4 regions of the Mesorhizobium sp. LNHC209A00 genome follow, and region 2 is predicted to be linked to each of the others. Evidence: predicted binding sites of a transcription regulator. Region 2 holds the regulator's gene; each other region holds the start of a gene.
The links. The regulator LexA, encoded in region 2, represses DNA repair genes until DNA is damaged. The targets are predictions, from matches to a motif close to TGTTCNNNNTGTGTTCNG.

Region 1 (7,910 bases), on a different contig from region 2:
TCGAAGAGGATAGAAGCTGCATGGCAGGGCACGGCGGCTCCAGAACGGTCATCTACGCGGCGCTCGCCGGCAATCTCGCCATAGCGCTGACCAAATTCGCCGCAGCCTTTTTCACCGGCAGTTCGGCCATGCTGTCGGAAGGCGTGCATTCGCTGGTCGATACAGGCAATGGCGGCCTGCTGCTCTACGGCATGCACCGGGCGGCACGCCCCGCGGACAGCTCGCACCCGCTCGGCCATGGCCGTGAACTCTATTTTTGGAGCTTCATCGTCGCCCTTCTGGTCTTCGCGCTGGGCGCCGGCGTGTCGTTCTACGAGGGCATCATCCACATCATGGCGCCAGAGCCGGTCGCCAACGCTAAAGTGAACTACATCGTTCTCGGCCTGTCCTTCGTGTTCGAAGGCAGCTCCTGGCTGGTGGCGCTGAAGGAATTCCGCAAGCAGAAGGGCAAGCTCGGCTGGCTGCAAGCTGTGCAATCGAGCAAGGATCCGAGCGTCTATACGGTGCTGTTCGAAGACAGTGCGGCCCTTCTCGGCCTGGCCGTCGCCTTTGCCGGCATATTGGCGGCGGAGATTTTCGAGATGCCCGAGCTCGACGGCGCCGCCTCGATCGGCATCGCGCTTATCCTCGGCACGACGGCAATCTTCCTGGCGCGTGAAAGCAAGGGCCTGCTCATCGGCGAGCCGGCCTCACCCGAGGTGCAGAGGAAGGTGCTGGCGATCGTCCAGCAGGATCCGGCGGTGCAGCGGGCGAACGGTGTGCTGACGGTGCATATGGGCCCGGAAGAAATCGTTGCCGGCCTGAGCATCGAATTCGAGGACCATTTGTCGGCGCCGGAGATCGAGGCCTGTGTCGAGCGCATCGAGGCGCGGTTGAAAAAAGAGATGCCTGAGATCTCGCGGCTGTTCGTCAAGCCGCAGACGTCAGGCACCTGGGAAAAGCGGCGCAAGCTGATCGAATCCGCGTCCGGATAGAATTCGAGTACGAACTTTTCCGACATCGCAGTCCACTTTTGGGGATTCTGGCCTCTGGACCAGCGCCCCGCCGTTGCCTCGTGTCCCCGTGCCGCTAAAATCAGCCGATCGATGTTGGAGGAATGACGATGAAGATCGACGGCGGCTGCCATTGTGGCGCCATCACCTATGAGGCGGAGGTCGACCCGGAAAAGACTTCGATCTGCCATTGTACCGATTGCCAGCAACTGACCGGTACGGCATTTCGCGTCACCGTTCCAGCGACAGGGGATCATTACCGGATCACCAGCGGCGAACCGAAAATCTACATCAAGACCGTGGCGAGCGGTGCCAAGCGAACGCAGGCTTTTTGTGCCGACTGCGGCTCGCATCTTTATGCGACATCGGTCGGCGACGGTCCGAAGGTCTATGGGATCAGGGTCGGACCTCGCGGCAGCGCCAGGACCTGGTCCCGAGACACCAGAAATGGCATCGCTCGGCGCTGCACTGGCTTCCGGAATTCGAGGGTATGACGACGGTCGAAGAGCAGTAGCGTTCAGTCGTCGCCTTCGACGACCCTCAACCTCAACTGCCCGGTCTTAGAATCGGCAACGCGCGGTGCGGCCTCCACCTTGGTGGTGCCGCCGCGCGGGGCGTCGGGCTCGCCTTCTCCGAATTCCAGCGCCTCGATCTTCTGGCCACGCTTGGTCACTTTCGAGGTCGAGACGAGTATGTCTTCGATGTCCTTGGCCGACTGGCCGAAATGGCCCTGCAATTTGCGCACGCGCTCGTCGACACGCTGGACGTCTTCCATCAGCCTGATGACTTCGCCCTGGATCAGATGCGCCTGCTCCCGCATGCGTGCATCCTTGAGGATCGCCTGGATGACCTGGATCGACAGCATCAAGAGCGAAGGCGAGACGATGATGACGCGGGCACGGTGCGCCTTCTGGACAACCGCTTCGAAGTTCTCGTGTATTTCGGCGAATACCGATTCCGACGGCACGAACATGAAGGCTGTGTCCTGGGTTTCGCCCTGGAGCAGGTATTTTTCCGAAATGTCTCGGATATGGACCTCGATATCGCGGCGAAAGGCCTGGGCCGCGACCTTCTGCAGGTCGGCGTTATCGGCGGCCCGGATCGCATTCCACGCTTCCAGCGGAAATTTGGCGTCGATGGCTAGCGACGGCGCCCCGTTCGGCATTTTCACCAGGCAGTCCGGCCGGCTGCCGTTCGACAGCGTCGCCTGGAATTCGTAGGCGCCGTGAGGTAGGCCGTCGGCGACGATCGCCTCCATGCGCGACTGGCCGAAAGCGCCGCGCGTCTGCTTGTTGGAGAGGATCGCCTGCAACTGCACGACCTGGCCGGCCAGCGACTGGATGTTGCCCTGCGCTGTGTCGATGATCGCCAGCCGCTCCTGCAGTTTCGCGAGGCTCTCATGAGTGGACTTGGTCTGCTCGGTCATGGTCTGGCCGATGCGGCCGGTCATGGCGTCGAGCCGCTGGCCGATGGACTGCGTCAATTCGGCTTGACGGGCGCCGAACACTTCGGCGATGGCGCCCATGCGGCCCTGCATCTCGGCCTGGGATTGGAGAATGCCGGCCATCCGCGCCTCGGCGTCGCGGGCATGGTCGGCGGCCTCCGCGGCGGCGGCCGCGCGCGCCTTGGCCGACCGCCACAGCGCAACGACGAGCGTCACGAACAAGCCGAGAAACAGCAACGCGCCGAAGGCCAGCGCGTGGCCAAGCGTGATTGTCGAGGCGCCGAGCCGTGCGACGGGCTCCGAAAGGATGGTGCTCAGATCATTCATGTGGACAGCATAGCCGATTCGGCGGTCTGGCACAGATCAAAACGTGAACGACGCGCAGGCGAACCGGTTGACGCCTTTCTATTGAGGTCTTAGGTGAAACGCCATGCCGATCAAGCCGCTTATCATTCTCCCCGATCCCATCCTGCGCCAGGTCTCCAAGCCGGTGGAGCGCGTCGACGCGCCCTTGCGCAAACTGGCCGACGATATGCTGGCGACCATGTATGACGCACCCGGCATTGGGCTGGCGGCAATCCAGGTCGGCGAGCCGCTGCGGATGCTGGTGATCGATCTCGCCAAGGAAGACGAAACCCCGGCGCCACACGTCTTCATCAACCCGGAAATTCTCGAAAGCGCCGACGCGCGCTCCGTCTACGAGGAAGGCTGCCTGTCGATCCCGGATTACTATGCCGAGGTCGAGCGCCCGGCTTCGGTGCGGGTCAAATATCTCGACCGCGACGGCAAGCTGCAGGAGATCGAGGCCGAAGGGCTGATGGCAACCTGCCTGCAGCACGAGATCGACCATCTCAACGGTGTGCTGTTCATCGACCACATCTCGAAGCTGAAGCGCGACATGGTGGTGAAGAAGTTCAAGAAGCTCGCCAGGGATAAGGCGCCGGGCAAGCTGGTGGGGTAGGGCAATGCCCCTTCGCGTCATCTTCATGGGCACGCCGGAGTTTTCGGTGCCGACGCTGCGCGCCATCGCCGAGGCCGGCCACGAGATTTCAGCCGTCTACACGCAGCCGCCGCGCGCCGCCGGCCGGCGCGGGCTGGAACTGACGCCGTCGCCGGTGCAGCGCGAGGCCGGGCGGCTTGGCATCGAGGCGCGCACACCGACCTCGTTGAAGAGCGAGGCCGAGCAGGCCGCTTTTGCCGACCTGGGCGCCGATATCGCCGTGGTCGTCGCTTATGGATTGCTGTTGCCCAAGGCAGTTCTGGAGGCGCCCCGGCTTGGCTGCGTCAACGGCCACGCATCGCTTTTGCCGCGCTGGCGTGGCGCCGCGCCCATCCAGCGCGCCATCATGGCTGGAGACACGCAGACCGGCATGATGGTGATGCGCATGGAGGCGGGGCTGGATACCGGTCCGGTCGGATTGGTTGAAAAATGCGCCATCGGCCCCGATATGACAGGCGGCGATCTGCATGATCGGTTGATGAGTGTCGGCGCTGCCCTGATGGTGGAAGCGTTGGCGCGGCTGGAACAGAACACCTTGGCATTTACCGCGCAGGCGGCCGAAGGGGTGACTTACGCCAGGAAAATCGATAAGTCCGAGACGCGCGTGGAGTGGACACGGCCCGCGGCCGAGGTTCACAACCATATTCGTGGCCTGTCGCCCTTTCCCGGCGCCTGGTCCGAGATTGAAATTGGCGGCCGCATGGAACGGCTGAAACTGCTTCGCTCGACGCTATCCGAAGGCGTGTCGCCTTCGGAAGATTTGGGCGAGTCGGGAGGAATTCTCGATGACCGGCTGACGGTCGCCTGCGGAAAAGGCGCGGTCAGGCTGGTCGAAGTTCAACGTGCGGGCGGAAAGCCCGCCGCCGCGTCGGAATTCCTGCGCGGAGCCAAGATCGAAAAAGGACTGAAATTCTCATGAGCATGATGTCGATACGCGCGGCGACGCCGCGGGACCGCGAGGCCATTCGCCTCGTCGAGGAACACGCTTTCGGCCAGCAGACGGAGGCCGGCCTGGTCGACGCGTTGGTGACCGGCGGTGACGCCGTCGTCGAACTGGTGGCGGAAGAAGACGGCCAGGTCGTTGGCCACATCCTGTTTTCGCGGCTGTTCGTGCGCCACGGCGGCAAGAGCTTTGCCGCCGTGGCGCTTGCCCCGCTGGCGGTGGAGCCGTCCTTTCACGGCTCCGGCATCGGCGGCGCGTTGATCCGGGAGGCCCATATCCGGCTCAAGGAGGCTGGCGAGACGCTGGCCGTCGTGCTGGGCGACCCGGCCTATTACGGCCGTTTCGGCTACAGCCATGCCCGTGCCGGGAAGTTCGAGAGCGAATACCAAGGCGAGGCGCTGCAGGCGCTGGCCTGGGGCGACGCTCCTGAAGCCGGCAGGCTGGTCTACGCTTCCGCCTTCACCGCTCTCGCCGCCTAGGCGAGAGCGTCGCCGTCCCGGAATGCCGCGTTTTCGCCTCGATATCGAATATGACGGCAGCCTGTTTGCCGGCTGGCAGCATCAGGCCGACCAGCCTTCGGTGCAGCAGGCGATCGAGCAGGCGATCGAGAATTTCTGCGGCGAGGCGGTCCGGCTGCGCGCCGCCGGCCGCACCGATGCCGGCGTGCATGCGAGCGCGCAGGTGGCGCATGTCGACCTTGCCAAGGCGTGGCCCGACGACAAGGTGCGCGATGCCGTCAATGCACACCTGCAGGCGGCCGGTGCGCGCATCGTCATCCTGAAGGCCACGATCGTCCCGGATGATTTCGATGCCCGTTTCTCCGCCATCGGTCGGCACTATCTCTACCGCATCCTCAATCGGCGGGCGCCCTCGGCGCTGGAGAAGGGTAAGGTATGGTGGGTGCCGAAGCGGCTCGATGCCGCCGCCATGCACGAGGCGGCGAAGCTCCTGCTCGGCCGACACGACTTCACCACCTTCCGCTCGACGCAGTGCCAGGCCACCAGCCCGATCAGAACATTGGAGCGGCTCGACGTGAGCCGAACGGGCGATGATCTCATCGAGGTGAGGGCATCGGCACGATCCTTTCTGCACAACCAGGTGCGCTCGATGGTCGGCTCGCTGAAGCGGGTCGGCGACGGCGGCTGGACATCGGGCGACCTCAAGGCGGCGTTGGAAGCGCGAGACCGCGCAGCCTGCGGCCAGGTAGCGCCGCCCGACGGGCTTTTTCTCATCGGCGTCGATTATCCGGGGTAGAACCCTGGTTCTATCCAGGATAAAGCCCGGAAAGGCTCTGGGCCCCGACATCGTCGGGCACGGAGATGCCAAGCAGCATCTGCAGTCCGAACAGCACCAGCAGCGAAGCGACGAACATGCCGACGAAAACGGCGGTGCCGAAGGCAGCGCCCCTGCCGATCGTCGCGTTGGTCATGCGCCAGGTCAGCACCATCGACAGGGAAAATAATAGCAGCGACACAAGGCTCGAGACTTGGCTTGTCGAGGACAGGAAGAGCCTGATCAGCGCCGAAGGCAGCATCAGCCAGGCGGTGATCGCCGAGGCCCAGTTGCTGGCGACGACATAGTGGACGAAGCGCCCGCCGATGCCGGCGCGCCGCGCCACCAAGGCGAGCGCCACCAGCGGCAGCACCCAGGAGCCGATATCGACCGTCGCCAGTCGCACCAGCATGCTGAAGCGGCCGGCGAAGGCATCGGGATCGCCGATCTCGTTGGCGATGCCGACCCAGCCGACGATCAGCGCCGGTGCCGCGACGATGATGGCGAAGAACGAATTCCAGAAGCCGTCGGCCGTCAGGTCGAGCAGGCGCAGGCCGTCGGCCTTGCCGAGCATCAGCCGCCAGGCGCCGGTCAGCGAAGCTTGGGTTTCGTCCGCCGAAAGCATGCTGATCAGCCCTGTCCGAACCAGTCGTCGATGAAGCGCTGGTAGATCCGCGTCAGCGTTTCCAGATCGGCGATGGCCACGCGCTCGTCCACCATGTGCATGGTCTTGCCGACCAGGCCGAATTCGACCACCGGGCAATAGTCCTTGATAAAGCGCGCATCCGATGTGCCGCCGGAGGTGGATAGCGCCGGCTTTTTGCCGACCACCGCCTTGACCGAGCCGCTCAACGTCTCGACTAGCCTGTCGTCGCGGGTCAGGAAGACATGGCTCGGCCGGTCGCGCCAGACCAGCTCATAGTCGACTGGGGTCTTCTTGCCCGGCCGGTATTTCTTGCGCCCAGCCGCCTGATCGAGGCGGTTGTGGATTTCCGCCTGGACCGTCTCGGCCGTCCAGCTGTCGTTGAAGCGGATGTTGAAGGTGGCGGTTGCCTTGGCGGGAATGACATTGGTGGCCGGGTTGCCGACATCGATGGAGGTCACCTCGAGGTTGGTCGGCTGGAAATCCTTGGTTCCCTTGTCGAAGGCGGGATGCAGCAAGGCGTCCACCAGGCTCATCAGGCCCCGCACCGGATTGTCGGCAAGCTGCGGATAAGCGGCATGGCCCTGGCGGCCATTGACGGCGATGCTACCCGACATCGAGCCGCGCCGGCCGATCTTGACCATGTCGCCGAGCGTGTCCGGATTGGTCGGCTCGCCGACGATCGAGGCGTCCCATTTCTCGCCTTTGGACGCGGCCCATTCGAGCAGCTTGACCGTGCCGTTGATGGCCGGCCCTTCCTCGTCGCCGGTAATCAGCAGCGAGACCGAGCCCTTCGGGCCACCATTCGCCTCGACGTTGCGCGCCACCGCGGCAATGAAGCAAGCAATGCCGCCCTTCATGTCGACCGCGCCACGGCCATACATTTCGCCATTGGCGATGTCGGCGGCGAAAGGCGGATGCGTCCAGGCGGCTTCGTCGCCGACCGGCACCACGTCGGTATGACCCGCGAACATCAGATGCGGGCCATTGCCGGAGCGCCGTGCATAGAGGTTCTCGATGTCGGGCGTGCCGTCTTCGGAGAACACCGGCCGATCGACCAGGAAGCCGAGCGGCTTCAGCATCGCCTCCAGCGCGCTCAGTGCGCCGCCTTCGGCAGGTGTCACCGAGGCACAGCGGATGAGAGAGGCAAGGTTTGCGGCGGGGTCAGTAGGCAGCGTCATGGCAAAAGCGATAGTCGAAAGCGAATGGCCTGTCACGGCCAGACATAGGGCCAAGCCAATGGCCGACGATACCGCCGACATTATGGTTTTCATGTCGTATAGTTCTGGCTGACGCGGAGTAAGAGATGGCAAACGGCGAAAAGAGGATCGTCATTGCCGGCGCCGGCAGCATTGGCTGTTATGTCGGCGGCTGCCTGGCGCTCGCCGGGCGGCAGGTTGTCTTGTTTGCCAGGCCGCGCATCGAGGCATCGCTGTGGCAGGGCGGATTGCGCGTCAGCGACCTCGAGGGTCGCGATCGCCTGATCAAGCCGGCAGAGCTTGCCGTCACCACCGATCCGGCCGCGGCCTTGCCAGGGGCCGATGTGATCCTGGTCACCGTCAAGAGTGGCGCGACGTTGGAAATGGCGGCACTCATCAAGGCCCATGCCCGTCCCG
Region 2 (7,910 bases):
CGCCGTGTCGGCGTGGATATCGGAGCGCTCTCCGGTCGACGGAGTCGGGCTGATTTCGCAGCAATCCGTGCTGCTGGTCACCGTCGCGCTGGTTATCGCGACGATGGCGACGACCTGGCTGCGGCTCGCGGCGCTGCCATTCGCGCTCGCCGGCCTGTTGACTGTGTCGCACACGCGCGCGCCCGATGTGCTGATCTCGGAAGATGCGCGGCTGGTCGCGCTGCCGATCGGCAATGGCGAACTGGCCGTCAACCGGGAACGTCCGAACGAATTCGCAACCGACAACTGGAAGCGCGCTCTGATCTCCGAAACAATCGTCAAACCGGAAATGTTCGACAAGACAGACGGGCAATTCGACGTTGCCAGTCCCGCCGACCTGCCGCCGGGATCGCCCTTCTACTGCCGCGAAGGCCTGTGCCTTGCCAGGCACCCTTCCGGCGCGATCATTGCTTATGTCGAGGACCGCAAGACCACCTGGAAAGCCTGCGCTTTCGCTGACCTGATCATCGTGAACGACGCGACCGCCTATGACACCTGCCACAATCCGCTGGTTCTCGTCGTCACCAAACGGCAGCTCGCCCGCAAGGGAAGCGCTGCCGTCTTCTTCAATCCCCAGTCGGCCACGACCCGGGCCGGGATCGAATTCGCCGTCGACGGACCATACCGACCCTGGCACGAACAGCGAAAATTCTCACGCGAGGCGAGGGGGCTGCCGCCGTACAAAAAACCCGACAAGCCCGATGGAAAGCCGGCTCAGTAGCGCCTGATCAACCCGACCAGCTTGCCTTGTACCTTGACCCTGTCCGGCCCGAAAATGCGTGTTTCGTAGGCTGGATTGGCAGCCTCGAGCGCGATCGAAGCGCCTTTGCGGCGGAACCGCTTCAGCGTCGCTTCCTCCTCGTCGACCAGTGCCACGATAATTTCGCCCGGGCTTGCCGTGTCGGCATTGCGGATAATGACCGTGTCCCCATCGAAGATACCAGCCTCGATCATCGAGTCGCCCTTGACCTCCAGCGCATAATGCTCGCCGCCCATGATCATGTCCGGCGGCACCGAGATCGAATGCGTCTGATGCTGGATTGCATCGATCGGCACACCGGCGGCGATACGGCCCATGACCGGGATGGACACGGCTGAAACCGCATCGTCGTCGTTGCCGGCCGCGGGCAGGCGCGAAGGCGCAGCGGCCGGCCTGATCTGGCGTCCGAGACTGCCTTGGCCAAGGCTGCCTTGGATGACACTTGGCGAGAACTTCTTTGCCGCATTGAGGCCCGGCGCGATCGAGTCCGGCAGCCGAAGCACTTCCAGCGCGCGCGCCCGATTGGGTAGCCGGCGAATGAAGCCGCGCTCCTCCAGCGCCGTGATCAGGCGATGGATCCCCGACTTGGAGGCAAGATCGAGTGCTTCCTTCATCTCGTCGAAGGAAGGCGGTATCCCGCTTTCCTTGAGCCGTTCGTGGATGAACATCAACAGTTCATGTTGCTTGCGTGTCAGCATGGCGTCCCCCAAGACATTGAACGAAAGGTTGAACCAGAATCGAAAAAACAAACCCAGAACAAACACTATCTGTTCCAGTTGTGTTCTGCAACCGTTTAAAGTTTAATGAATTTGTTAAGGGGTCTGAAGTTTTTTGCCCCCAAGGGCGTCAGCAACTGGTCCTTTCCGCGATCGGCAGGCACATTGAAATCGTTTGGTTAATGGCCTGTGGCCTATCCGCCGATGGAGCTGGCATCAGCCATCTGGAAGGCTTCTTCCCAGGGGTACCGTATATTTCATGGATTCATTATTCGCGGAACGAAACGAAACCAAAATGCCAACCATTGGTAGCTCCGGGCGGCCATGGACCCGGGCGTTCGGCGCACTCCGGCCAGCGCGTTCGAATAGGCGTCGCGGAAGCGCTGAAGTTATCCCGACCCCTTCAAGCTGCCGGCGCGGGCGGCGTATCTGGTCGCGCCGCTGTCTTCGCTATGAACATAGACGTGCAGTGTGTAGCCGATATGCGCCGTCATCAACGCCTTGGCCCGTTCGACGTCACGATCGAGTGCCGCTTCCATGATCGCAGTATGGTGTTCGATCGCGATCGCTTCGCACAACGCCTCCATTGCCTGTTCATAGCCGTCCTTGAGGCCGGCCGCGGCCCGCAATGTCGGCGCCAGACCAAGAAAGCGATGATGCCGGCGCAACTGATCCGAGATTGTCGAGCGGAACCGCAACAGCCAGTCGCATGTGGCGGCGCTCAGCAGCGCCGCATGGAAAGCCTCGTGGTTCTCATCCCATCTGTCGACGGCCGTGTCGGAGGGATCGTCGACCGCCGTCTTGCAACGCGAGAGCCGGTAGTGGGCAGTGACTACGGCATCCTCCCACTCCCTGCCGCCTTTTTCCATCGATTCGAGGAACAGGGGTATCTCGACCACCATCCTGGCGCGTGCCAGATCCTCCAGCTCGGCCCGCGACACCGGAGCCACGGCAAAACCACGATTGCTGATGGCGGTGACCAAGCGTTCGGCCTCGAGCCGCGACAGGGCTTCGCGCAACGGTGTCCAACCGACGCCATATGTGCCGCGCAGCGCACTCAGTTTGAGCGGGGCGCCGGGCATGAGGCGCGTGGTCAGGATGTCGCGCCGCAACAGCTGATAGGCGGCTTCCGTTTTTGTGGAACTCGTCTCATCCCGCATCGTGATCAATCCGTCGTCTGGCTAAAAGTATATATGATACTGGGTTACTACAACAATTATATATAATGTTTGACACAGACCGGCGGACTGACCATGATCGCGGAGCAGCCGCGTTTCCAAGCGGCCCTGATCAAATCTGGGAGGAAATGATGTTAAAGTCGAAATCCGCTTGGTTGTCGGGTTTGGCCCTGGCAGGCGCATTGATGGTCAGCGCCGGCAGTGCCGCGGCCGATCAGATCCGTATCGGCATTGCCAATTTCGGCGAGCATCCGCAATTGAACGCCGCCATAGCCGGCTTCAAGAAGGCGCTGACGGATAACGGCTTCGTCGAGGGCAAGGACGTCGTCTACACGGAGAGCCACACCAATTTCGATGCGTCGCTGGTGCCGCAGATGATCGCCAAGCTGCAGGCCGAGCAGCCCAAGCTGATCTACACCATCACCACGCCGGTCTCGCAGATCGCCAAGAAAGCGCTCGCGGGTTCCGGCATTCCGATCGTTTTTGCCGCGGTCACCGATCCGGTGGCGGCCAAGCTGGTGCCATCATGGGACGCCGGAGACGAAGGCATGACCGGCGCCAGCGATCTGCAGGACGTCGCCGCGGTGATGGCCTTCACCAAGAAGCTGCTGCCGAACGCCAAGCGCTTCGGCGTGCCTTATAATCCCGGTGAGGCCAATGACGTTGCCTTGGTCGAAAAGATCAAGGCGGCGGCACCGGCCGCCGGTTTCGAGGTGGTCGAGGTCGGCATCGACAACGTAAATGACATCCAGCAGCGTATCGCTTCGTTCGCCGGCAAGGCCGACGTGATCTACGGCCCGGCCTCGAACTTGATTCAGCCGGCGATCGCCGCTGTCTCAGCGGCCGCCCGCCAGGCCGGTATCCCGGTCGTCAACTCCGATGACAGCGCGGTCCGCAACGGCACCGTGCCGGCGAGCTTCGCGGTCAATTACACCCAGGTCGGCATCAACGCCGGCAACATCGCCGCCGAGATCCTCAAGGGCAAGGATCCCAAGACGATCGCGCCGTCGCGCCCGGCCTACAAGGACCACATGGCAACGATCTCGCGCAAGGCGATGGCCGCGTTCGGCGTCGAGATACCGGCTTCAATGGCCGATTGCGGCTGCATCGTCGACTAACATCGGAACTGCTGGGATGATGGCGTCGGCGCCGTCATCCCGAGGTCACGGAGGAACGATGCTCGACATACGATCCGCGCGCAAAGTGTTCTACAAAGGCCAGGCCGACGAGAAGGTCGCGCTGGACGGTCTCAGCCTGTCCTTGGCCACGGGAGAGTTCGGGGTCGTCATCGGCTCAAACGGGGCCGGCAAGAGCAGCATGCTCAACGCCATTTCTGGTGCTCTTGTGCTGGATTCCGGCAAGATCCTGATCAATGGCGCGGATGTGACAGGGATGCCGGTGCACAAGCGTGCCGAAAGATTGGCGCGCGTCTTCCAGGATCCGATGCGCGGCACCGCCGCCAGCATGACCGTGGCGGAGAACATGCTGCTGGCCGACCTGCGCAGTCAAAAACGCACGCTGCGGCAGGGGCTGAACGCCACACGGCTGGCGTCCTACAAGGAGCGCCTGTCGATATTGGGCCTCGGCCTTGAAAACCGTCTCGATACCCGTGTCGACCTGCTCTCGGGCGGGCAGCGGCAGTCGCTGTCGCTGATCATGGCTGTCGGAGGATCGCCGGATCTGCTGCTGCTCGACGAGCATACGGCAGCGCTCGATCCGCGCACGGCCGAGATCGTCATGCGCGCGACGGTGCGCGCCGTCAATGCGCTGAAGCTGACCACCCTGATGGTGACCCACAACATGCAACACGCCGTCGACCATGGCAGCCGGGTGATCATGCTCGATGCCGGCCGGGTGCTCCTGGAAGTCACAGGGCAGGAGAAGGCGAGGGTCACGGTTGTCGATCTGATCCGCCATTTTTCCGTCAAGACCGATCGCATGTTGCTGGCGAGTTGATCATCATGGGTTTTGTTGGGGACGTTCTCGCCAGCTTCGTCGCGATCATGCCGGTCACCCTGGCGCAAAGCCTGATCCTGGCCTTTGTCGTGCTCGGGATCATGATCCCGTTTCGCATGCTGAATTTTCCCGATCTCACCAGCGAAGGCGCTTTTCCGCTGGGCGGCTGCGTCTGCGGCGTTCTCCTTGCCGCCGGCGCATCGCCGCTGATGGGCATCGCCGCCGCCCTCGTCGCCGGCTTCGCGGCGGGCTGCTGCACCGCCTTCATCCATCTGCGCTTCCGCATCCACACGCTGCTTGCGGGCATCCTGATGATGACGATGCTCTACAGCATCAACCTTCGCATCATGGGCAAGTCCAACCTGTCGGTCTTCGGTTCGCCCTCGGTGTTCGACTGGGTGCCGTTCGCGCGGCCGGGTTTCCCCGCCAGCAAGATCGTCGTCGCGGGTCTCCTCGCGCTTGTCGCCTTCATGCTGCTCTACATGTTCTTCAGGACCGAGAAGGGGACTGCCGTCCGCGCCGTGGGCGCCAATCCTGACATGGCCGAGGCGCAAGGCATCAATGTCTGGGCCGCGACCATAGGCGGTGTCGGGCTGGCCAGCGCTTTTTCGGCGTCAAGCGGTGCGTTGATGGTGCAGTCGCAAGGGTTCGCCGATGTCAATATGGGCCTGGGAATTCTCATTAATGGCCTTGCCGCGCTGATGATCGGCGAAGCCGTCGTCGGCAAGCAAACGGTCTGGCGGCAACTGCTGGCGCCCTTCGCCGGCGCGATCATCTACTACCAGCTGGTGTCGTTCTGCCTTGCGGCCGGCATGCCGCCGCCTGACCTGAAGCTTGCGACGGGCCTGTTCGTGCTGGCCATGCTTGCCTTGCCCAGCCTCAAGCGCAGCCGGGGGTACGCACCGGTTCGCGAAGCTATTCGTGAGTAGCCCGGCGTGAATCACCAAGGCGGAAATAACCAGGGCGTGAATAACCAGGAAATGTACAAATGATGCGTGCAACGCTCGATCTCGCAGCCGTCGGAGCCATGGACGCGGCGGACCCGCTGCGTGCCATGCGCGACCGGTTCATCTTGCCGGAAGGCGTCATCTATCTCGACGGCAATTCACTCGGCGCCGCGGCACCCGCCGTCTTCGACGAGCTGCGGAAAGCCGCGACCCAGGAATGGGCGCAGGATCTGATCCGTGCCTGGAACACCGCCGGCTGGTTCGACATGCCGGTCGCGCTCGGCGACCAACTGGGGCGGCTGATCGGCGCGGCGGCCGGCCAGACGGTGGTCTGCGATACGACCTCGATCAACATCTACAAGGTGCTGCATGCCGCACTCGGCATGCGGCCGGACCGCTCGGTCATCGTCGCCGAGGGCGACAGCTTTCCAACCGATCTCTACATGGCCGAAGGCGTGGCCTCGACGCGCCCCGGCACGGTGTTGCGGCTTGAGGGCGTTGATGCGCCGACCATTGAGGATCTCATCGACGAGCGCGTCGCGGTCATCCTGGTCAACCACGTCAACTACAAATCCGGCAAATTGCGCGACATGGCGGCACTGACATGCAAGGCCCATCAGGTCGGAGCGCTGATCGTCTGGGATCTCTGCCACACCGCCGGCGCGCTGCCTGTCGAGCTCGACAGCGCCAATGCCGATTTCGCCATCGGCTGCAGCTACAAATATCTCAATGGCGGCCCGGGCGCGCCTGCCTTCATCTACGCCGCCGAGCGTCATCACGATAAGGTCCAGCAGCCGCTCAGCGGTTGGTGGGGCCATGCGCGGCCCTTCGCTTTCGAGCAGGGTTATGCGGCCGGCAGCGGTATCCGCCGGTTCCTGTGCGGCACGCAGCCGGTGTTGTCGATGCGGGCGCTGAAGGGGGCGCTGGATATGTGGGACGACGTCGACATGGCGGCGGTGCGCAAGAAGAGTATCGCGCTCACCGACCTGTTCATTCAGCTCGTCGAGGCCAGATGCGGCGCCTACGGCCTGGAGCTGGAAAGCCCGCGCGACGGCAAGCAGCGTGGCAGCCAGGTTTCGTTCCTCCACCCCAACGGCTACCAGGTGATGCGGGCCCTGGTCGAGCGCGGCGTGATCGGCGATTTCCGTGCGCCGTCGACCATCCGCTTCGGCTTCACCCCGCTCTATGTCGGCTACGCCGATGTTTGGCGGGCGGTCGAGGTGCTGGAAGATATCCTGCGCACCGGCGCCTGGCAGGATGCGCGCTTCGCGGTCAAGACGGCGGTGACCTGAAAAGCGGCGCAATTCCCGTGGGAAACCGTGACGCGGTTTTTCCCACGGGAATTGAGCCAAACGAGAGTTCAAAGCCGGGTGCGAACCGTCCACAGTTCCGGAAACAGGACGACCTCGAGCATCTTCTTGAGATAGGAGGCTCCCGACGTGCCGCCGGTACCGCGCTTCAGGCCGATGATGCGCTCGACGGTGGTGACGTGGTTGAACCGCCAGCGGCGGAAATAGTCCTCGAAGTCGACCAGCTTCTCCGCCAGTTCATAAAACATCCAGTAGCGCTGCGGATCGCGGTACACCGTCTGCCAGGCGACCAGGACTTCTTCGTTCTCGGTCCGCGTCTCGCGCCAATCCGTGCGCTTTGCGTCCGGCCCGATGTCGAAGCCATTGCGCGCCAGAAGCAGCAGCGCTTCATCGTAGAGCGACGGCTCCGCCAGGATCGCCTCCAGCTTCTGGCTGAGGTCCGGCCGGTGCGTGTGCGGCCCGAGCATGGCGAGGTTGCGGTTACCGGCCATGAACTCGATGGCGCGATACTGCCAGGACTGGAAACCCGAGGACTGGCCGAGCGCGTCGCGAAACTCGGTGTATTCGCTGGGCGTCATCGTGCGCAGCACGTCCCAGGCATTGTTCAACTGCTCGAAAATGCGGGCGACACGCGACAGCATCTTAAAGCTCGGTTCGAGGCGGTCGGCACGGATCGAGCGGATCGCCGCGCCAATCTCGTGCAAAGCGAGTTTCATCCACAATTCCGATGTCTGGTGCTGGATGATGAACAGCATTTCGTCATGCGCCGAGGACATCGGCGTCTGGGCCTCCAGCACTTTCTCCAGGTGCAGATAGTCGCTGTAGGACATGCGCTCCTTGAACGACATCTCTGCACCTTCGGAGGCCGGATCGTAAGGCTCGCTCACTTGATCTTCTCCGTGCGCAGCCGGAAGCGCTGGACCTTGCCGGTCTGGGTCTTCGGCAGAGCGGCGATGAATTTGACGGATCGGGGGTATTTGTAGGGCGCGATGGCTGCCTTGACG
Region 3 (7,910 bases), on a different contig from region 2:
GGCTTGGTTACGGTGCTCAAATGGTCGCCGCAGAAGGCGCATGAGCGGGCACTCGCGCTGCTGGAGAAGGTCGGCATGGTGCATAAGGCGGATGCCTGGCCGGCGACGCTGTCGGGCGGCCAGCAGCAGCGCGTGGCGATCGCCCGTGCGCTGGCGCCGTCGCCGAAGGTGCTGCTGTGCGACGAACCGACTTCGGCGCTCGACCCGGAGCTGGCGCAGGAGGTGGTCGATGTGCTGGGTCAGCTCGCCAGCGAGGGAACGACCATGGTGATGGCGACGCATGATTTGCGCCTGGCCTCCAAGATCGCCCAGGAGGCGGTGTTCCTCGACGCCGGCACCATCGTCGAGCAGGGGCCATCCGCCAAGCTGTTCGGCAATCCGGAGCGCGAACGCACCAAGCGGTTCATCGCCACGCTGAAGCAGGAGGCGGCGGAGAAGGACGGAGGCGCATAGGCGCGACAATCGCGGCCTTCCCCAAATACAAAAAACCCGGCGCGAGGCCGGGTTTTCGTCAACTTGAGTGCGAAAAAGCTCAGGCAGCTTCTTCCTGCTCGGCTTCCTCATTGTCGGCCTTGGCGCCACGCTTAGGGCCTTTGTTGAGGTTGACCTCGATCAGGCGTACGGCTTCGGTTTCCGACATGCGGTTGACGGCCGCGATCTCGCGGGCCATGCGGTCGAGTGCCGCCTCGTAGAGCTGGCGTTCGGAATAGGACTGCTCCGGCTGGTTATCGGCGCGATAGAGGTCGCGCACGACCTCCGAAATCGAGATCAGGTCGCCCGAATTGATCTTGGCATCATATTCCTGGGCACGGCGCGACCACATGGTGCGCTTGACGCGGGCGCGGCCCTGCACGACCTTCAGCGCGCGCTCGACATAATCCTCCTCCGACAGCTTGCGCATGCCGATCGAGGTCGCCTTGGCAACCGGCACCTTCAGGCGCATCTTGTCCTTCTGGAAGTCGATGACGAACAGTTCCAGCTTGTGGCCGGCCACTTCCTGCTCGTCGATCGAGACGATCTGGCCGACGCCATGCGCCGGATAGACGATGAACTCGCCGGTCTTGAAACCGTGACGTGCAGCTGTGGACTTCTTCTGCGGGGTGATCGTTGCCATTACGCCCTGAACTCCTTGTTGTGGGCCGGCGGCGGTGCCGGCTGAACTCACGTGACCGGGGTCACCGATCATTAGCCGCACAACAGATGAACCCACCGGAAAAGCCGGGACCGGCAAACCGCAAGAATTGCGACCGCCTGGCCCAGATCGCTCTGGTCCGAAATGGGATTTTCACCTTTCAGTGATTTGGGGCGTCTGCGCCATAAATCGACGTTGTGTCACCGGCATGTTTCGCTGATGTAACACAAAAAGTCGGAAGAATCAAGGTTTTGCTACGTAAGCGGAGGCCACAACCAATCGCCGCCTGTCAAGGCGGTTAATCCGGCGTGCCTGTTACGCTGCGTCATACAAGCCTTTACAGCGGCGTTGTCAATCGCCTTCGCCGGGCTCGGCGGAGAAGTATTTCTCGAATTTGCCGGCCTCGCCGTCGAAGCTCTTGGCGTCGGCGGGCGGCTCCTTCTTGGCGGTGATGTTGGGCCATTTATCGGCATATTCGGTGTTGATCTGCAGCCATTTGTCGAGGCCGGACTCGGTGTCGGGCTTGATCGCGTCGGCCGGGCATTCCGGCTCGCAGACGCCGCAGTCGATGCACTCGTCGGGATGGATGACGAGCATGTTCTCGCCTTCGTAGAAACAGTCGACCGGACAGACCTCGATGCAGTCCATATATTTGCATTTGATGCAGTTGTCGGTCACGACATAAGTCATCGGTCGGCTCCGGGATGTCCCGTTTTTGCTGGCTTTTTCCGTGAGGTAACGCCTTTATCGGCTGCTTGCAAGAGTAGCCATTCCCACTGGCGCCAGAGTTTGGGAATTGAATTTCAGATCGGCGGTGCCGGGACGGTCCCACACCCCTCACCGACGTTCGTTTGCCGGTCCAAATCTGTTTTGGTTGCCGTTGCCGCGGGAGAGCACATCCGCGTCGATCGACAGGCTCAATCTTCGTCGCGCAATCGGTCGGTCTGGCGACGCTCTTTTTTGGTCGGGCGGCCGCTGCCTGCCTCGCGCATCGCCGGGATAGCATCGGGCGGGGTGTCGCCTTTCGGTGCGGGCGGGGGCGACATGTCTTGATAAAGAGTGCGAGCTTCCTCGGACGGGCCGCGCCGCGCGCCTGCGCCGAGCACCTTCCAGACGAAGATACGCCGGTCGAGCGTGATGGTCAGCACGTCGCCTGGCTTGACCAGATCGGAGGCCTGCGCTGCTTTGTCGCGATTGATGCGAACACGGCCGGCGACCACCAATTTGGCCGCGAGCGAGCGCGATTTCACCGCGCGCGAGAAGAACAGCCATTTGTCGATGCGCTGACGGCCTTCAGCAACCATCGAAGCGAATTTACTTCTTCAATTGGTCGCGCAAGGCGGCGAGCTTGGCGAAGGGCGAGTCCGGATCGAAACGTACCGGGCGCTCCTCGCGCGGCTTGGGCTGGAAGGCGGGCTTTCCGCCGCGATCGGCACCCTTGCCTTCCGGCCTGCCGCCCTTCCAGTCTGGCCGGCCTTCGCGGCGCTCGGGACGCTCGCCCTGCGGGCGGCCGTCGTGGCGCTCAGCGCCCTCAGCTTGCGGTTTGGGCTTGTACTTCGAGCGGTCGAAGCGCGGCTTTCCGGCGCCGTCGCGGCGTCCTTCGTGTGCGGGACGGTCCGCCGGCGCGTCTGTTGCCTGTTCGCCGCCGGCCGGCGCGTTGCTTCGGCCGCGCGCCTGTCCGTTTTGCGGCCGGTTGTTGCGGCCGTCGCGATGACGCGGACGCTGGTCGAAGCGACCTTGGCGCCACAGCAGGATCGGCTTTGGCGCTTCGGCTTCCGGCACGGGTTCACCGGCGGCTTCCGCCACGGCAGCTTCCGTCGATGCGGAGGCTTCGACGGCGGGCTCCGCCGCTGCGGTTTCCTCGGTGAGTGCCGCGTCAACCTCGGCGGTTTCAGGTTCGGCCCACGGCTCAACCGGCGCCGGCTCGGCGACTTCGACAGCGGCTACAGGCTCCTCCGCAACTTCAGCGGTGGCTTCCGCCTGCTCTTGCGCGACGGTTTCCACCGTCGCGTCGGCTGCGACTTCGGCTGGAACCCGTGTCTCCACGGCGGTTGCCGCATCCGACACCAGTTCGGCTCCCTCGGCGGCCGGCGAAGCCGCCGCTTCCGCCGCCTTGGCTTGTTCCGCGCGGGCTGCTTCTTCGGCTGCCTGCCTGGCCGCGGCGGCTTCCCGCGCGGCATTGTCCTGCGCTTCCAGCCGTGCCTTGACTTCCGCGGCCGGCTTCGGCTCGGCGCGATAGCCGAGACCCTTGAGGATCTCTTCCATGTCGTCGGCGGTTGCGCCAAGGATCGACATCATCGGCGGCGTCACCATGAATGACTGGCCGTCATAGGCGCCGTCCGGACGCTGGCCAAGGCCGGGCTTCCAGTTGGTCGCCGGGCGGATCAGGTCGGCCAGCCGCTCCAGAATGTCGATGCGCACGGCGCGGCGGCCGAGATTGCGGTACCCAGCGAGCTTGTAGAAGGCTTTGTCGAAGGCCGGGTCGATGACAACAGAGGTGCGGCCCGAGGCCAGCGAGTGGACGACGTCGCCGAAGCCTGGCTTGTCCTTGCCGTCGTTCTTCAGCGCCCAAAGCAGCGTCACCAGCCCAGCGGGTGCCGGCTTGATCAACGCCGGCACGAACACGTGGTATGCGCCGAAGCGGACGCCAAGCCGGCGCAGCGCCGCGCGGCCTTCCTGGTCCAAGGATTTCATCTCTTCGGCGATGTCACGACGGTTAATGAGGCCGAAATTCTCGACCAGCTGGAAAGCGATGCCACGGCCGATGCCGGAAATCTGCTCGGCGTTTTTCAGATCGACCAGCGGCTTCAACAACGACTCGATCTGGAAATTGACGAAGCGTTCGGCGCGCGCCGCGACCTTGTCGCGCGCCGGGCCCGTCAGCTGTTCGTCAGCCAGCAACACCAGGCGCGGCTTCAGCGCGTCTTCGCCCGAGACCAGCGTGCCTATCGGCGCGCCGATCCAGCGCAGCGTGCCGTCCGAACCGAGCGCGAGATCGCCATTGGCGCAGGCGCCGAAGCGCTCCGCGCGTGCCTCGAACTCGGCGGCAAGCGCCTTTTGCGCGGCAGTGCGCACGGCCTTGGCGTCTTCGCCGCCGGCGGTCTGGTCGGCGGTGAAGCGGAACCCTTGCAACTCGCCGACATGATGGCTTTCGACAAGGACGGTTCCGGTAGGACTGATTTCGGCTTCAGGCATGGTATTTTCTCTAAGGCGCCGCATGAGGACGGAAGTCCTGCGGTCTACGAAGCGTTTCGTCAACCGCTCATGCAGCGCATCCGACAATCTGTCTTCGATTTCGCGCGTCTTTTCCTGCCAGTGTGCCTGATCGGCCAGCCAGCCGGGCCGGTTCGACACGAATGTCCAGGTGCGGATCTGGGCGATGCGGTGCGACAGCGTGTCGATGTCGCCCTCGGTGGTGTCGGCGCGGCGCACCTGTTCGGCCATGTAGTTCTCGTCGACATGGCCCTGCCGGGCGAGGTCCATGTAGATCGAGGCGATGAGGTCGGCATGCTGGGCAGGCGCGATCTTGCGATAGTCGGGCAGGGCGCAGGCTTCCCACAGCAACGCCACGCGCTTTGCATTGGTGGCGAGCGCGCGGATGTCTTCGTCGCGGGAGAGATGTTCGAGCGCTTGCGCATCGACGGCCGGCAGCGCGCGTGTCAGGCCCTCGACCGGCGCGTTGGTTTCGATCGAGCGCTTCAGCGCATCAAGGCTGGCGAAATCGAATTGGGCGGTGCGCCACTGCAGCACCTTCACCGGGTCGAAGTCATGGCCCTCGATCTTCTGGACGAGATCCTCGTCCAGCGGATCGACCTGGCCGGTGACGCCGAACGTGCCGTCGCGAAGATGCCGGCCGGCGCGGCCGGCGATCTGGCCGAGCTCGGCTGCCGTAAGATTGCGGTACTGGTAGCCGTCGAACTTGCGGTTCTGGGCGAAGGCGACATGGTCGAGGTCAAGGTTGAGGCCCATGCCGATCGCGTCGGTGGCAATGAGATAGTCGACATCGCCCGACTGGAACAGCGCCACCTGGGCATTGCGAGTGCGGGGCGACAGGGCCCCGAGAACGACGGCCGCACCACCCTGCTGGCGGCGGATGAGTTCGGCGATGGCATAGACCTCGTCGGCGGAGAAGGCGACGATCGCGGTACGCCTGGGCAAGCGGGTCAGTTTCTTGGAGCCGGCATAGGCCAGATGTGACAGCCGCGGCCGCGTCACTACGGAGATGCCTTTCAGCAGCCGCTGGAGAATGCCGTGCATGGTGGCCGCGCCAAGCAGCAGCGTCTCCTGGCGGCCGCGCAGATGCAGGATGCGGTCGGTGAAGATATGGCCGCGCTCGAGGTCGCCGGCCAGTTGCACCTCGTCGATGGCAACAAAGGCGGCGTCGGTTTCACGCGGCATGGCTTCGACGGTGCAGACCGAATATTTGGCGCCCGGCGGCTGGATCTTCTCCTCGCCGGTGATCAGCGCCACTTTGTTGGCACCGACCTTTTCGCAGACGCGCGTGTAGACCTCGCGGGCCAGCAGCCTCAGCGGCAGGCCGATGACACCGGTTTCGTGCGCGACCATGCGCTCGATGGCGAGATGGGTCTTGCCGGTATTGGTCGGCCCAAGCACGGCGGTCACGTCGCGGCCCGACAGGATCAGCGGCTCGGTGTGTTTCGGCTGGATGTTCATCGGCTCGGAAATAAGGCTTTCTGGCCTCTCGTGGTCGGGAGCGTGCCAGGGTGGCGCGTATGACAGCCGACACATAGGGTTTTCGGGCGCGAAGCGAAAGCAGAATGTTCCGGCAGGGTTCCGCAGACACCCGCCTCACTCCGCAAATCAGCCCTGCTTAACAGTTGGAACGAGTCTGGAACGAATCAGCGACGAATCGGCGACTCCGCCAGATTCAGCTTTTGTTCACGGCTAGATATGGATTTTGGGACCACGAGTCTCACCACATGCTGAATCGCCGAACTGGCCCGTTTTATGCTGGGCGGGTCCTGCCGTTAACTTCCGCCGGGAACAATGAGGGGGAGTCGGTGCGCGCTCGGATAAGCTTATGAAACTGTTAATCTTTCTAAACTCGACGTTAAAGAATAGCAGCTTATCGCGGCCATTAATCTTAACATTGGGCTCAAAGCCGGAACGAATCGGCGACAAAGCAGCGCCGGCCGTATTTTCTGCTTTTGTTCTCTCAATATCTTGTGTTGTGAACAGCTTATCCACCGAGAATCCAAAGGCTTAACCACAGGGTTCGCACAGACGCGCCTACCGGCATTAACCTTTGCGTGCCGAATTGGGGCATTGCGTAACAGCCATTTGGAAACGGACCGATTTCCGGTCCGCTTATCGCAGGTGCTTATGGATCCGCAGCCTTGGACCGCGCGAGCAGACGTCTCAGACGAAGTACTGGCCGCCATTGGCGGTGAGGGTCGAGCCGGTGATGAAGCCGGCATCTTGCGAAGCGAGGAAGACCACGCAGCGCGCGATCTCTTCCGGCTCGCCAAGACGGCCGACCGGGATTTGCGGGATGATGCGCTCGTTGAGCACCTTTTCGTCGATCGCCTTGACCATCTCGGTGGCGATGTAGCCAGGGCAGATGACGTTGACGGTGATGCCCGCGCGGGCGCCTTCCTGGGCGAGCGCCTTCGAGAAGCCGATGTCGCCGGCCTTGGCGGCGGAGTAATTGACCTGACCGGCCTGGCCCTTCTGGCCGTTGATCGAGGAGATGGTGATGACGCGGCCGAACTTGCGGTCGCGCATGCCGCCCCACAGCGGATGGGTCATGTTGAAGACACCGGACAGATTGGTATCGATCACCTCTTTCCACTGCTCGCGGGTGATCTTGTGGAACATGGCGTCGCGGGTGATGCCGGCATTGTTGACCAGCACCGAGACAGGGCCGAGGTCGGCTTCGACTTGTTTGATACCGGCCGCGCAAGCGTCATAGTCGGCGACCGACCATTTGTAGACCGGAATGCCGGTCTGCGCCTTGAACTTCGCCGCCGCCTCGTCGTTGCCGGCGTAGTTCGCGGCAACCGAATAGCCGGCGTTCTTCAAAGCGATCGAGATCGCCGCGCCGATGCCGCGCGATCCACCCGTGACGATTGCAACCTTGGTCATGCATTTCCCCTTCTTAAATCGCCCTGTTGTCGGGCTTGGCAGGCACTGGACTTACCATAGGCACCACATGTGAAACGGGCGGCTTGCGCCGCCCGTCCAAAGTCTATCAGAAAGCCTCCACGCACATGGCGACGCCCATGCCGCCGCCGATGCATAGGGTGGCCAGCCCCTTCTTGGCGCCGCGTCGGCGCATTTCGAAGACCAGCGTGTTGAAGATGCGGGCGCCCGAGGCGCCGATCGGGTGGCCGATGGCGATGGCGCCGCCATTGACGTTGACGATCGAGGGATCCCAGCCCATGTCCTTGTTGACGGCGCAGGCCTGTGCGGCGAACGCCTCATTGGCCTCGACGAGGTCGAGATCCCCTGCCGACCAACCGGCTCGTTCCAAGGCCTTGCGTGAAGCGGGAATGGGTCCGGTGCCCATGATCGCCGGATCGACGCCGGCGGTCGCCCAGGAGGCGATGCGCGCCAGCGGGGTGATGCCGCGCCTGGCGGCTTCCGTTTCGCTCATCAGCAGCGCGCCGGCGGCACCGTCATTGATGCCGGAGGCATTGGCGGCCGTCACCGTGCCATCCTTGTCGAAGGCCGGCTTCAGCTTTGTCATGGCGTCGATCGTGGCGCCGTGGCGGATGTATTCGTCCTGATCGACAACCGTGTCGCCCTTCTTGCCCTT
Region 4 (7,910 bases), on a different contig from region 2:
CGACGCTGCACGCCACGCACTATCACAAGGTCGATGTCCATGCGGTTCAGGCCGCGCTGAGGACCCGCCCGAAGGCGAAGCTCGACGACGTATTGTCGGTGCCGGTGGCCGTGCGGCCCAACTGGACGCCCGACGAGATCCAGCGCGAACTCGACAACAACGCGCAAGGCATTCTGGGCTATGTCGTGCGCTGGATCGACCAGGGCGTCGGCTGCTCCAAGGTTCCCGACATCAACGATGTCGGGCTGATGGAAGACCGCGCCACGCTGCGCATCTCCTCGCAGCACATCGCCAACTGGCTGCGCCATAAGGTCTGCTCGGAAATCCAGGTGATGGATTCCTTGCGGCGCATGGCGGCAATCGTCGATCTGCAGAACGTCGGCGACCCGCTCTACCGGCCGATGGCCGCCGACTTCGAAAAGTCGATCGCCTTCCAGGCCGCCTGCGACCTGGTGTTCAAGGGAACAAGCCAGCCCAACGGCTACACCGAGCCGGTGCTGCACAAGCGGCGGCTGGAGCTGAAGGCCCATCAAGGGTAGGACGATGTCGCGTTGAAAGGGTTTGGAGCGCCGACTGGATGTCGCCGGTCCGCGTCGGCGAAGACGGCGGCGTCAGCCCAGCGGCAATGTCGTGCCGAAGGCGGCAGGCTCTTATGGCTGGATACGGTTCCTTTGCTTTTTTCAGCTAGTGTTGGCTGGAAGGCTGCGGAGCATTGGCATGGCCAACACGATGGCGATCGAAAAGAAACTGTTGAATTCCGTCCATGACCGGGCGGTTTTCCAGCGCCGCGTGCGCATCCTGTGTCAGCGGCTGGCCGACGAACTGGGCCCGGCCGGCACCGTTCTCGATCTTGGCTGCGGCGACGGCTCCATCGCCAAGGCGATCATGGAAAAAAAGCCGGGGCTGACGTTTCGCGGCATTGACGTGCTGATCAGGCCGCAAACCCATATCCCGGTCGAACTGTTCGATGGCGGCACCATTCCCGCCGCGAATGGCTCCTATGACTGGGTGACGATCGTCGATGTACTGCATCATGCCGACCACCCGGGCCATCTCGTGCGCGAGGCGGCCCGCGTGGCGCGCAAGGGCGTTGTCATCAAGGATCACCTGCGCGAAGGCTTCGCGGCCTACCAGACGCTTCGTTTCATGGATTGGGTGGGCAACAAGGGGCACAATGTCCGCCTGCCTTACAACTATCTCTCCAAGGCGGAGTGGGACGCCGTTTTTGCCGCCGCGGGTATCACACCCCGCACCTGGCGTGAGAAGCTGTCGCTCTATCCGTTCCCGGCCAGCGTGTTTTTCGACCGTCGCCTGCATTTCATCTCGACCTTGCGATAGGCAAGGCGGACCGGCTGTTGACAGCTTCATTGACGGGCGCCGTGAAGGTGGGGTGCATGCGTGTGCTGCCGCGGGCAGGCCCTACGCCGCCTGCGCCACGCGCTCCGAACTCATGCGATAGGAAATTGCTTCGGCCAGATGGATGCGGCCGACAGCTTCGCTGGCGTCGAGATCGGCGAGCGTGCGCGCCACTTTGAGCACCCGGTGGTAGGCCCGCGCCGAAAAGGCGAGTTTTTCGCTGGCATCCTTGAGCAGCGACAGGCCGGCGGCGTCCGGCATGGCGATCGTTTCGATGACGGCTGGAGAACAATGCGCGTTGGTGGTGGCGCTGTTGACGCCGAGCCGCTCGAAACGCTCACGCTGAATGGTGCGGGCACGCGCCACCCGCAGCGCCACGTCGGCGCTCTTTTCCGCCCGGTCGGGCCGGATCAGGTCGCTGGCCGAGACCGCCGGCACTTCGATCCTGAGATCGATGCGGTCGAGCAGCGGACCTGAAATACGCGCCTGGTAATCGGTGCGGCAACGGTCGCCGCGCAGGCAGCGATAACCCGGTTCGCCGGCCATGCCGCAGCGGCACGGGTTCATTGCCGCCACTAGCTGGATGCGGGCCGGATAGGTGACGCGATGGTTGGCCCGTGCGATCATGCAGTCGCCGGTTTCAAGCGGCTGGCGCAGCGCATCGAGTGTCTGCGGCGTGAATTCGGGAAACTCGTCGAGGAACAGCACGCCGTGATGGGCAAGCGACACCTCGCCCGGCCGCGCGCGCAGGCCGCCGCCCACCATCGCCGCCATCGAGGCCGAATGGTGCGGGGCGCGGAACGGCCGCCGGTCGGTCAGCTTGCCTTCGCCGAGTTCGCCGGCCACCGAGGCGATCATCGAGACTTCGAGCAGTTCCTTCGGCGCCAGCGGCGGCAGGATCGACGGCAGGCGCTGCGCCAGCATCGATTTGCCTGAGCCTGGCGGACCGATCATGAGCAGATTGTGCCCGCCGCCGGCCGCCACTTCCAGAGCCCGCTTCGCTGTCTCCTGGCCCTTGATGTCGGCAAGGTCGGGCAGGTCGCGTGCCGCCGCGCGGATGCCGGCCTCCGGGCGCGACAGCACCTGCGTGCCGCGGAAATGATTGGCGATCGCAATCAGGCTGCGCGGCGCGAGAATGTCGAATTCCCGCCCTGCCCAGGCTGCTTCCGGCCCGCAAGCGAAGGGGCAGATCAGCCCTTTGCCTTCGCCATTGGCGCCGATTGCCGCCGGCAAGGCACCGGCAACGGCGGTGATCGTACCGTCGAGCGATAGTTCGCCCAGCACGACATAGCCAGCCAGCATGTCGCCCGGAATAGCGCCAAGGGCCGCCATCAAGCCGAGAGCGATCGGCAGATCGTAGTGGCTGCCTTCCTTCGGCAGATCGGCAGGCGCCAGGTTGACGGTCACCTTCTTCGACGGCATCGACAGGCCCGACGCATGCAATGCCGCCTGCACCCGCTCGCGGCTTTCCGCCACCGCCTTGTCTGGCAGGCCGACGATATGCATGTTGACCTTGCCGGGCGCGATCATCACCTGCACATCGACCGGCACCGCCTCGATGCCCTGGAAAGCGACCGTACGAACCCGCGCCACCATTGTCTGCCCCCGATGCCGGCTCGCCCTTGCCCTTGTGAACGGGCCGCGAGTGACGTCAACGCAAGACAACCACGGATTTCAGGCCAAGGCAAGAACATTACAGGAACAAAAGTAGAGTAGACGCATGGCTCGCGCCCGATCATGACGGCCTCATCGCCAAGAAGGTGTTCCAGCCCTGCTCATTTCTACCGATGCGGAAGCTGTGGCTGAGAAGCTCCATGCAGGCGGCCTCGATGCGCGCCGCGAAGGCGTCCCTACGCCAGTCGACGGTATGGTACTTGCCACCCGTTTCGCCGTCACCATCTCGCATCGAGACGACGAAGGCACCGCCTTGGCGCGACGAACGCGCAATCTTCTCCAGAACATGGTCGATCTGGTCGCGAGGCACATGGATCAGCACGGCGAGCGCCACCACCGCGTCGTAGGGACCGCCAAGCTCGTCGGTGATCACGTCGAGGAGTTCGCCTGCCTTGCCGCGCGCGGCCTGCAGTTCGAGAAAGCGCCGCGTGGCGTCGGTTCGCCGGACCTCGACCCCAAGGCCCTCCAGGAAGTCCGCGTCGCGGCCCGGGCCGGATCCGATTTCCAGGATGCGGCCGCCCGCTCCGGCGATCGCGGCGGCGCGCTCGAGCGCGGCCCTGTCGTTCGGGTGAGGAACATGCCCAACGATCTCGTCATAATGGACCGCATAGTCCTCATACGACTCTATCGTCCGACGGCTTTGGGCCAGAACCTCTGCCGGTATCTTCATCGTGTTCTCCCATCGGTGTGTGTCTGACGGATTTGGTCAAATCGAGAACATCACGCGAACTGGCAGTTTGCGCCGGTTGCAGCCGGGTGGCGTCCGGTTGCAAAAGCGGAACATGGTTAATACAAAATGAAAACGGAAAACAGGGCCGCGAAGCATGATCGCGGAATGGCGGTTGTGCCGCCATTCATCGTCGGGCTCGGTATCTAGCTCTTCGTTTCGTTAGACCGGTGTCACGGCGAGGGATGTGCGGTGACGTTTGGCGTCGCCGCTTTTTTTGGATATTGGCGCAGCCATCAGCACGGTTGTCAGCCTGATAGCGTTGGCCGTTGCCATACTCAACCGGCTGCCTCATTAGGATCTGTGAAAGAGGCTTGCGCCTACTGCCGCTTTTCCTCCACGCAATCCCAGAACAGGCTGGCGATGTCGGCGCCGCCGAAGCGCTTGACCTCGCGCACGCCGGTCGGCGAGGTGACGTTGATCTCGGTCATGTAGTCGCCGATGACGTCGATGCCGACCAGGATGAAGCCGCGCTCTTTCAGCGACGGCCCGATGCGGGCACAGATCTCTCGCTCGCGTGTCGTCAACTCGGTCTTTTCGGCGCGGCCGCCGACATGCATGTTGGAGCGGGAATCGTGCTCGGCCGGCACCCTGTTGATGGCGCCGACCGGCTCGCCGTCGATCAGAATGATGCGTTTGTCGCCCTTGCGCACGTCCTTCAGGTAACGCTGCACGATATAGGGCTCGCGAAACATCTGGCCGAACATTTCGAGCAGCGAGGCGAGATTGCGGTCGGCTTCCAGCATATGGAAGATGCCGGCGCCGCCATTCCCGTAGAGCGGCTTGACGATGAGGTCGCCGAACTCCTTGCGGAAGGCGGCGACTTCGAGCGGATCCTTGGTGATCAGCGTATCCGGCATCAGGTCCGGGAACTCGGTGACGAAAATCTTTTCCGGGCTGTTACGCACCCAGGCCGGGTCGTTGACGACCAGCGTCTTTGGATGGATGCGCTCGAGGATGTGGGTCGTGGTGATGTAGTTCATGTCGAAGGGTGGGTCCTGGCGCAGCAGGACGACGTCCATTTCGGACAAGTCGGTGCGCACCTTTTCGCCCAGCGAATAGTGGCTGCCCTTTTCGTCGCGCACCGTCATCTCCTCGACGCGGGCAAACACCTTGCCGTCGCGCATCGACAGCCGGTCGGGCGTGTAGTGGAACAGCTGATGGCCGCGCCGCTGCGCCTCCAGCGACAGGGCGAACGAGGTGTCGCCGGCGATCGACACGGTGGAGACATGGTCCATCTGGACGGCGATTTTCAACTTCATGGCAGGTCCCCAGCGTAGTCGACGCAAGCGATATAAGCGTCGCGGCGCGTTCTGCCAATCGCGACGTTTTGAACATTGGGATCAGCAAGGCGCGTCTGCCGGTTGCAGACAAGACGAGGACTGACGTCATCGCTTTCTTAAGCCTTGCCGTGCGACGGTAAGCTCCGAATGCAGCGGCCGACCTGACGCAGCGCCGGGCACCCGATGGAACGACGATCATGAACGCGCTCACTGCCGTCCGCGCAGCCTCGACCCAGCAGCTCGAACTCACCATCCTGATGCCATGCCTCAACGAGGCCGAGACGCTCGCCGTCTGCATCGGCAAGGCCAGGGCGTTTCTCGACCAATCCGGCATAGCGGGCGAGGTGCTGATATCAGACAATGGCAGCACCGACGGCTCGCGGGAGATCGCCGCGCAGGGCGGTGCTCGTGTCGTCCCGGTCGCGCAGAAGGGCTATGGCGCGGCGCTTCTGGGCGGCATCGCCGCCGCCAGGGGTCGCTTCATCATCATGGGCGACGCCGATGACAGCTATGATTTCGGTGCACTGGAGGCATTCGTGGCGCGGCTGCGCGGCGGCGCCGATCTGGTCATGGGCAACCGCTTCCGGGGTGGCATAGAGGCTGGCGCCATGCCGCCCCTGCACCGCTATCTCGGCAATCCGGTGCTAAGTTTCGTCGGCCGCCTGTTCTTCCGCATCAAGACCGGGGATTTCCACTGCGGTCTGCGCGGCTTCAACGCGGACAGCATCAGGAAGCTCGATCTGCAGACCACCGGGATGGAATTCGCAAGCGAAATGGTGGTGCGCAGCGCGCTTGCCGGCCTGCGTATCGAGGAAGTGCCGACCACGCTCAAGCCCGACGGCCGCGGCCGGCCGCCGCATCTCAGGACCTGGCGCGACGGCTGGCGGCACCTCAAATTCCTGCTGGTCTACAATCCGCGCTGGATGTTCTTCATTCCAGGCGCGGTGCTTTCAGGCCTCGGCACGCTGTTCGCGGCGCTGCTGGTGTTCGGCCCCTTGCGGGTGGTCGACAATCTTTCGCTCGATCTCAACACCTTCGTCGCCGCCTGTTTCATGATCGTCACCGGCATCCAGCTCATCACCTTCGGTGCCATTTCGCGATACTATGCCGAAATTACCGGCATCCTGCCGCGAAGCCGCGGGTCGGACTGGCTGACCAGGACCATCAGCACCGACCGTCTCGCCGCCAATGCCGGCATTTGCTTTGCCGCCGGCTTCCTGTTCTGCCTCTATGCCGTCATGCGCTGGGCCCATCTCAATTTCGGCCCGCTAACCGATTCCGAAATTCCACGCATCGTCGTGCTCGGGTTGAGCCTGATCGTCATTTCCTTCCAGGCCTTCTTTTCGGCATTCCTGCTCGGTGTCCTGGAAATCCCGGTCAAGCGACTGAAAGCTGGCCTTTCCCAGGAAGCGCCGGCCAGCGAACAGCAATGACCGACGTGCTGCCGGCGCTTGTCCATGCGCGCCCGTTCCGCTTCATGGTGGTGGGCATCGGTGCGGCGGGATTGTTTTTCGCGCTCTCGTGGCTGCTGGTTTCGCTGGGCGTTTCGCCGTTCGCCGGCAGTGCCATCGCTTATGCAACGGCGTTCGTCATTGCTTATCGGGCGCAACGGGGCTGGACGTTCGGTGCGGAACACGATCACAAGGTCGCGTTCCCGCGCTATCTTACGCTGCAAGCCGGATGCGCCGCTTTTGCCGGCCTTGTCTCGCAGGTGGCGGTGACGCATTTCGGCCTGTCGCCCGTCGCCATGTCGGCGCTGGCGACGGCCGTGACAAGCACCATCAGCTATGTGGTCTCGAGACTGTGGGTGTTTCCGGCGCGCGGCCACGGCAAACTCGGGAACACCGTGTAGCGGTTGTCCGTCCGGTCGAGCCAAGACCAGGAGTGGTCCAGCGCCTCCGCGACGCACCGTGCTTTACGCTTTGTGAAGCGAGAGGCACTAGCCTGTAGTCCCGACCATCGGCCGAAAGTCGCTCCATGACCGCTGCCCATGCCGCGATGCCTTCAAAGCACACCGCCCGTCCCTCCTGGCGGGCGGACATGCTGGCGGCGCTCCTCGCGGCCCTGGTGCCGCTCCTGGTCTATGCCATCGCCGGATTTCCACAACTGGCCAACCCGGCGGGCGACAATGACAGCCTGCTGCAGCTGGTCGAAGTCCGCGATCTTCTGGCCGGCCAGGGCTGGTTCGACCTGCACCAGTACAGGATGGGACTGGACGGCGGCTTCGTCATGCATTGGTCGCGGCTGCTCGACGCGCCGCTGGCCCTTGGCGTCCTTGTCATGTCGGCCCTGACAGGCAATGTCGCCCTGGCTGAACAGGTCGTGCAAGTCGCCTGGCCTGCCCTGCTGTTCTGGCTGGCGGTCTTCTTCCTCATCCGCGCCGCGCGCGCTTTCGCCGGCGGCCACGCTGTCCTGCCCGCCGCCGTCGTCGGTGGCGCCGCGCTCTACTACCTCGGCATTTTCTCCCCAGGTTCGCTGGATCATCACAATGTGCAGCTGACGCTGATCCTGGCGAGCCTTGCCTTGCTGCTCGGGGCTCCCTTGCTCCGGCCGGCCGCCTTGCTTTCGGGCATCTGCGCCACGCTGAGCGTGGCCATCGGCATGGAAAGCGCTCCCTACGCCGGCACCCTTGGCGCCGCTGTCGCGCTGCTGTTTCTTGGCGATAGTGCTCGGGAAAGGCTGACCGCGAGGGATTTTGGCCTCGGCGTCGCCGCTGTTTCGGCTCTCGTCTTCGTCGCCACCGTCCCGGCATCCGCATGGACCCAGGCACAGTGCGACACATTTTCGATTGTTCAGTTCGCCGTCGCCGGACTTGCCGGCGCGGGGCTGGCGATCATCGCCTCGTGGAAGGCCGCCAGTGCGACCGTCGC

Region 1: a site for LexA is predicted at 2,796-2,813, ahead of X739_RS160545 (DNA recombination protein RmuC). Genes of this name have one in related genera too.
Region 3: a site for LexA is predicted at 5,972-5,989, ahead of X739_RS138310 (helicase-related protein). Genes of this name have one in related genera too.
Region 4: a site for LexA is predicted at 3,043-3,060, ahead of X739_RS159475 (YifB family Mg chelatase-like AAA ATPase). Genes of this name have one in related genera too.

Annotation. Positions count from the first base shown of each region.
Region 1 covers NZ_AYWT01000002.1:419,695-427,604, reverse strand. Annotated here, with positions in the region: gene X739_RS160540 (cation diffusion facilitator family transporter) at 21-974, shown strand; partial or broken gene X739_RS01000000165810 (GFA family protein) at 1,103-1,506, shown strand; gene X739_RS160545 (DNA recombination protein RmuC) at 1,510-2,763, opposite strand; gene def (peptide deformylase) at 2,867-3,397, shown strand; gene fmt (methionyl-tRNA formyltransferase) at 3,402-4,355, shown strand; gene X739_RS160560 (N-acetyltransferase) at 4,352-4,858, shown strand; gene truA (tRNA pseudouridine(38-40) synthase TruA) at 4,881-5,633, shown strand; gene X739_RS160570 (hypothetical protein) at 5,644-6,276, opposite strand; gene dapE (succinyl-diaminopimelate desuccinylase) at 6,282-7,475, opposite strand; gene X739_RS160580 (2-dehydropantoate 2-reductase) at 7,601-7,910, shown strand, end outside.
Region 2 covers NZ_AYWT01000008.1:108,925-116,834, reverse strand. Annotated here, with positions in the region: partial or broken gene X739_RS01000000166345 (ComEC/Rec2 family competence protein) at 1-760, shown strand, start outside; gene lexA (transcriptional repressor LexA) at 754-1,497, opposite strand; gene X739_RS146015 (GntR family transcriptional regulator) at 1,905-2,675, opposite strand; gene X739_RS146020 (ABC transporter substrate-binding protein) at 2,825-3,811, shown strand; gene X739_RS146025 (ABC transporter ATP-binding protein) at 3,870-4,649, shown strand; gene X739_RS146030 (ABC transporter permease) at 4,655-5,578, shown strand; gene kynU (kynureninase) at 5,641-6,888, shown strand; gene kynA (tryptophan 2,3-dioxygenase) at 6,957-7,793, opposite strand; gene X739_RS146045 (AMP-binding protein) at 7,790-7,910, opposite strand, start outside.
Region 3 covers NZ_AYWT01000026.1:22,577-30,486, reverse strand. Annotated here, with positions in the region: gene X739_RS138290 (amino acid ABC transporter ATP-binding protein) at 1-453, shown strand, start outside; gene X739_RS138295 (CarD family transcriptional regulator) at 533-1,114, opposite strand; gene fdxA (ferredoxin FdxA) at 1,484-1,822, opposite strand; gene X739_RS138305 (RNA-binding S4 domain-containing protein) at 2,050-2,436, opposite strand; gene X739_RS138310 (helicase-related protein) at 2,447-5,806, opposite strand; gene X739_RS1000000169705 (hypothetical protein) at 6,038-6,340, opposite strand; gene phbB (acetoacetyl-CoA reductase) at 6,512-7,237, opposite strand; partial or broken gene X739_RS01000000166780 (acetyl-CoA C-acyltransferase) at 7,344-7,910, opposite strand, start outside.
Region 4 covers NZ_AYWT01000002.1:646,363-654,272, reverse strand. Annotated here, with positions in the region: gene X739_RS159465 (malate synthase G) at 1-539, shown strand, start outside; gene X739_RS159470 (class I SAM-dependent methyltransferase) at 718-1,338, shown strand; gene X739_RS159475 (YifB family Mg chelatase-like AAA ATPase) at 1,420-2,952, opposite strand; gene X739_RS159480 (class I SAM-dependent methyltransferase) at 3,092-3,700, opposite strand; gene gshB (glutathione synthase) at 4,078-5,019, opposite strand; gene X739_RS159490 (glycosyltransferase family 2 protein) at 5,238-6,473, shown strand; gene X739_RS159495 (GtrA family protein) at 6,470-6,892, shown strand; gene X739_RS159500 (hypothetical protein) at 7,018-7,910, shown strand, end outside.